DNA from 2 places in the Anaerostipes sp. PC18 genome. Region 1 is predicted to be linked to the other one. Evidence: predicted binding sites of a transcription regulator. Region 1 holds the regulator's gene; the other holds the start of a gene.

Region 1 (3,174 bases):
ATATTTCAAGAAGCCTTGCAGCTTCCAGGAGATGCGGTGTGAGAACACACCCTGCCGGATAATCGATCTCCATTCCATAACGGCTGACCGTATTCAGGCCGTCGGCATCCAGCAAAAGAGGTTTCTTTCCACACTGTAAAACCTCTTCCAATAATTCTTTGGTCCGCTCTGAGACTCCCATTCCAGGTCCGAATAAGATACAGTCACACCATTCAAGGGCTTTTTTTACATTCTCATATGTTCCGAACAGTACTTCCGGAAGCATAGACTGCAGAATCGGACGGTTGGCTTCACAGGAAATCACCTTTACCAGTCCGCTGCCCATGCGCAGAGCACTCTTTGCCGAAAAAAAAGCAGCCCCTGACATCGTCTCATTTCCTGCTATGATCAGGACTTTTCCGTAGGTGCCCTTGTGAGAATCCGCAAAACGGCCCGGAAGCCTCTTTAGATCTTCCCTGTCGTATGTGAATCCCCCTGCATGCTTCTTTAAAACGGAATCAAAGAAACCTATCTTTTCTACATACAGCCGTCCCGCATATTCTCTTCCCGGATAGAGCAGATGTCCTGCCTTGGGCCCGCCGAACGTCACCGTAGCGTCTGCCCTGACGGCGCATCCAAGGACTTTCCCCGTATCCCCGCTGATGCCGGAGGGAATATCGACCGACATGACTCTGGCTCTGCTTTCATTGATCCTCTCCACAACGGTCCGATATATCCCCGCTATCTCCCTGGAAAGGCCTACGCCGAACATTCCTTCCAAAATCCAGTCATAGCCGTTATAATCTATTTCTTTTTTTTGCTCATACCCAAGACGGGTAAGGATATCATACTGCGTCTTTAAATCTCCGGATGCCTTGGACAGCTCCCCCACGACTGTGAAATCCACAGAATATCCTTCCTCCAGAAGGATTCTGGCCGCAGCCAGCGCATCTCCCCCGTTATTTCCGCATCCTGCCACAGAAAGTATCCTGTCACTTTTTCTGACCGTTTCCATGAGCCTTCGGGCAATTTTTTCGCTGGCCCGCTCCATCAGCACAAGACCCGGCATTCCGATCTGCTGTATGGTCTCTTTATCAACATCCTGCATTTCCTGATTTTTCAAAACATATTTCATAGACACTCTCCTATGACAAAAGCCTGTGCCAGCCCCCCTGTGTTCGTAACCGACACATGAAATTTCGTAATCTGCATATCCGATGCCAGCTTTTCGGCTCTGCCTGTCAGTTTCACATAAGGCGCTCCTTTTGAATCCCGGAACACTCCGATCTCATAGGGCTCCAATCCGAAGAAGCCGGTTCCAAATACTTTGGAAACGGCTTCTTTAACTGCAAAATTACCAGCAAGAGTCGTACTGTTTAAACCTGCGTATGCCAGTTCCTCTTCTGAAAAAATCCGGCTTAGGCGGTTCTTTCTCTCCACCATCTTCTGTACCCGCCCGATTTCTATCAGGTCAGTTCCTATACCGACAATCATGGCGTTCCTCCCGTCTTTACTCCGCGCCCTCGCCGTCTTCCCTGCTGTGAATATTGTAAGTCAGCGTCATGAGACTTTCTGCCAGATGGACATTCTCCACGGTCACACTGTCTGGCAGCGTGAGATCCACAGGAGCAAAGTTCCAAAATCCTTTGATGCCCCAGGACACAAGATCTTTGGCAATCTTCGGCGCCTGGTCCTGCGGAAGCGTGAGGGCTGCGATCTTGATCTCATGATTCTTTATAAACTCTTCCATATCGTCAATATCGTGCACTTCTACTCCGTGCACCGTGATGCCGATCAGCTTCGGATTTACATCGAACAGTGCGATCACCTGAAAACCAATGCTGTTATTGTTGAAATCCTGATAATTGGCCAATGCCTGCCCCAGATTTCCGGCACCGACAATGATCATCTGATTGCTCTTGTCAAGCCCCAGGATCTTGCCGATCTCCACGTAAAGGTTTTCTACATTGTAACCGTATCCCTGCTGCCCGAAACCTCCAAAGTTATTCAGGTCCTGTCGGATCTGGGATGCAGTTACTTTCATTCTCTCGCTCAGCTCTTTGGATGAGATCCTCGTAATATTTTTTGCTTTCAAAGCCCCCAAATAACGGTAATATCTAGGTAATCTCTTTATAACTGCCGGTGATATATTCTTATCCATTGATGACATTATTACCCTCCCACTTATTTTATTAACTACTCAAATTAAATAAATTATATAAGATTGTCTAATAACTGTCAAACTTTTCGGTGCGTTTTTTCAGAAATTATGTTATGCTTAAAAAGAATTTTTACAGCTTAGAAATTTTGAAGGAGTGCACTATGGTTTTATCTTGTCAGAATATACATAAAACATTTGTCGACCAGGAAGTCCTGAAAGGAATTTCCTTTCATATCAATGAGAAGGACCGGCTCGCCGTCATCGGCTTAAACGGCGCCGGAAAGTCCACCCTGCTCAAGATCATCATGGATCAGATGACACCCGACGAAGGGGAGATCCACAAAAAGAAGGACGCCGATATCGGCTATCTCGCACAGCATCAGGACCATACTTCTTCCCGCACCATTTATGAAGAGCTTTTGACCATAAAACAAGATGTGATCGAACTGGACAAAAAACTCCGCTCTCTGGAGCATATGATGAAGCATTTAAGCGGCGCAGAGCTCGAAGAAAAGATGGAGGAATACACCAGGACCACTCATTTATTTGAACAGAAAAACGGTTTTGCCTATGAAAGTGAGATCGCAGGAATCTTAAAAGGACTCGGGTTTAAAGAGGAAGACTTTCAAAAAATGATTGAGACACTGTCCGGAGGACAAAAGACAAGGGTAGCTCTCGGAAAACTTCTGCTGATGAAGCCCGAGATTCTTCTCCTGGATGAGCCTACCAATCATCTGGATGTTGAGTCAATCCAATGGCTGGAAAACTATTTAAGCCACTATGAGGGCGCTGTCATCCTGGTCTCCCATGACCGGTATTTCCTGGACAAGATCGTCAACAAGGTGATGGAGATCGAGGCGGGGCATGCGATGCTCTTTGACGGCAACTACACTTCTTTTATTAAGAAAAGGGATCAGGTAAAGGCGATCCGCTTAAAGGAGTACGAAAACCAGCAGCAGGAGATCCGGCACCAGAAGGCGGTCATCGAAAAACTAAAGCAGTTTAACCGGGAAAAATCCATCCGCCGGGCCGAG
Region 2 (3,174 bases), 710 kb from region 1:
GCTCAAGGAGTTCTTCTATGTTGATACAATGGAAGACGAAAAGACGCTCCACCGCAAAGCCATCAGTTATGCTATGTATCCGAAAGTATATGAGGATTACTGCAGACATTTTGAGGCATACAATGATGTCACAAGGCTGGAAAGCCATGTGTATTTCTACGGGCTGAGAAAGGGTGAGGAGACCACACTGACCATCGGAGAAGGAAAAGACCTGATCATCAAATTTGTGGATATGTCAGAACCGGATGAGAACGGATACCGTCTGCTGGAATTCGAGGTCAACGGTTCCATGCGTGAGGTGAAGATCTTAGACCGCAACCTGGAAGTCAAGGCAGACCACAGGATCAAGGCGGATAAGAGCAATTCGGCACATTTAGGCTCAACAATCCCGGGAACCGTCGGAAAAGTCCTCGTAAAAGAGGGAGATCCGGTAACTGTGAACATGCCGCTGCTTACCGTGGAAGCGATGAAGATGGAAACAACTGTCGTATCCAAGGTCAACGGCAAGGTAGATAAGATCTACGTCAAAGAAGGCGAACAGGTCAATCAGGAAGATCTGCTTGTATCTTTTGAAATCGAAGAAGAATAATCTTACTCATAATGACAGACAATAAAAGGGAGAAGCACTGCGCTTCTTCCTTTTTTTATTAAATCAAAGTGAGGATGTCGATATGAATGAAGATCAAAGAAATGAAATAAAAGATATCGGAGAATTGGATTTGGGCGGTATCCACGTGATGACGGTCATTGGAGAGATCGAGGGGCACCAGCTGTCAGCCCAGAATTCCAAGACAACCAAATATGAGCATATGATCCCGGCGCTGGCAAGAGCAGAGTATTCTGATGATATCAAAGGAATCCTGATCCTGATCAATACGGTCGGAGGCGATGTGGAATGCGGTCTGGCGCTCGCAGAGATGATCGCTTCCCTGAGCAAACCCACAGTAACTCTTGTATTGGGAGGAAGCCATTCCATCGGTGTGCCCCTTGCAGTCTCTTCCGACTATTCTTTTATTGTTAAAAGTGCAACAATGATGATCCACCCAGTGCGGTCCGGCGGTACTTTTATCGGTGTGCTTCAGAGCTACCGCAATATTGAGAAGATCCAGGACCGCATTACAAGGTTTATCAGCGACCACTCTGATATCACAAAAGACAAGGTAGAAGAGCTGATGCTCCACATCGGAGAGCAGGTGAAGGACGCAGGGACCATATTGGAGGGAGAACAGGCGGTGGAGCTGGGTCTCATCAATGAAATCGGAGGCATGAGCGAAGCCTTTGCAAAGCTTCAGGAACTCGTACAAAATACCTCGGAAAACTGAGAGAAAACCGGGGGTTTCGGTGTACAGAATAAAGTACAAAAAAAGCAAAAAAATCCTTTAATTTCGGATAAAAGTAGTGTAGAATGATAATAGATTGTTTTTATTTTAACGAACATTAAAGGAGGAGCTATGAGAGGAATTGAGACCCCGGTCCGAGAGATCAGAAAAAAGGTATTTACAGAGATTGCTAAATTTGCCTATGAACAAAGAGACCTTGAAGAAATCGAGGATCTGCCGTACGAATTAGTGAAAGGTGAGCTGCCGACATACCGCGACAGTATTTATCGTGAAAGGGCAGTGGTAGGAGAGAGAATCCGTCTTGCCATGGGGATGTCTTTAAGACCTGCTGATAAGCCTGCAAGAATAACAAAAGGAATCAAACAGAGCAACATTGCGGAAAAATACTACGAGCCGCCGCTTTTGCAGGTGATCCCGGCAGCGTGCAACGCCTGCAAGGACAGAGCATTCATCGTAGGAGGAGAGTGTCAGGGATGTATGGCACATCCATGTATGGAAGTATGTCCGAAAAATGCCATCAGCTTTGTGGACGGATATTCCTACATCGATCAGGAAAAGTGCATTAAGTGCGGACAGTGCCAGAAGGTTTGCCCATACAGTGCGATCCATGAGAGAAAAAGACCGTGTGAAGTTGCCTGTGGCGTGGGAGCGATCGAAACCGACTATGCCGGACGCGCTACCATCAATCCGGACAAGTGTGTATCCTGCGGTATGTGCATGGTCAACTGTCCGTTTGGAGCCATCGCAGACAAGTCACAGATCTATCAGCTGATCAAAGCCATGAATGAGGGCAACGAAGTCATCGCCATCCTGGCCCCTGCTTTTGTTGGTCAGTTTGGACCGAAGGCAACACCTGCCAAGGTGAAGGCCGCACTGCTGGACATCGGATTTGCCGATGTATGGGAAGTGGCAGTGGGAGCGGATGCAGGTGCTCTGGAAGAAGCGGATCACTATGCACATGGAGTTGTCACAGGAGAGGTGCCGTTCCTTTTGACCTCCTGCTGTCCGTCCTGGTCTATGCTCGGGAAAAAGTACTTCCCTGAACTGATCGACCAGATATCAAATTCACTCACCCCGATGGTGGCAACAGCCAGAGCTGCAAGACAGACCAACAAGAATGCAAAGATCGTGTTCGTCGGCCCTTGTGTGGCTAAAAAACTGGAAGCTTCCAGGAAATCTGTCAGAAGTGAAGTGGACTTCGTCATTACATTTGAAGAATTGGACGGCATGTTTACCGCCAAGGATATTGATTTCAGTACTTACGACAAAGAAGTCGAGATGAACGATGCGTTCGGTGCAGGACGCGGATATGCAGTTGCAAGCGGTGTTGCCGCGGCTATCGAAGCATGTGTGAAAGAATACCATCCGGGAGTAGATGTGAAGATTGACCACGTGGAAGGACTCGCAGAGTGCAAGAAGATGCTCCTTCAGGCAAAAGCCGGCAAGAAGAACGGCTACCTGATCGAAGGAATGGGATGCCCGGGAGGGTGCGTTGCCGGAGCCGGAACCAATATCCCGGTAGTCAAAGCGGGTGTACAGGTTAAAAAGTTCGTGAATGAAGCAGAGCAGTTCATTCCGCCTGAGACAGCAAAATACTGATATTCATTATATTTCAGAGATACAAAAGAGTCTGAACGGAACCAAAGAGTTCTGCCCAGGCTCTTTACATTTATTTAGGTTAATTGTAAAATAGGCATATAACTCTTTTGATAAAGGGTTGTTGAGCATTAAATATAAGAAGAAAAGAGATTCCAGAAGAATGGCAGCAAAAAAAAGAAAGAGAAGAAACACAGCACGAAAGAAGAAAAAGCAAAAAGACTTTGCAGGCTTCTAT

What was found. The regulator Rex, encoded in region 1, represses fermentation and respiration genes when NADH is low (regulators of the CRP and FNR family bind a similar motif). The targets are predictions, from matches to a motif close to ATTGTTAANTANTTAACAAT.
Region 2: a site for Rex is predicted at 1,416-1,435, ahead of P8F77_RS06860 (4Fe-4S dicluster domain-containing protein). Genes of this name have one in related genera too.

Annotation. Positions count from the first base shown of each region.
Region 1 covers NZ_CP121164.1:1,973,962-1,977,135, forward strand. Annotated here, with positions in the region: gene P8F77_RS10795 (NAD(P)H-hydrate dehydratase) at 1-1,114, opposite strand, end outside; gene acpS (holo-ACP synthase) at 1,111-1,473, opposite strand; gene P8F77_RS10805 (redox-sensing transcriptional repressor Rex) at 1,490-2,149, opposite strand; gene abc-f (ribosomal protection-like ABC-F family protein) at 2,302-3,174, shown strand, end outside.
Region 2 covers NZ_CP121164.1:1,268,063-1,271,236, forward strand. Annotated here, with positions in the region: gene P8F77_RS06850 (pyruvate carboxylase) at 1-589, shown strand, start outside; gene P8F77_RS06855 (ATP-dependent Clp protease proteolytic subunit) at 672-1,322, shown strand; gene P8F77_RS06860 (4Fe-4S dicluster domain-containing protein) at 1,452-2,939, shown strand; gene P8F77_RS06865 (DNA translocase FtsK) at 3,100-3,174, shown strand, end outside.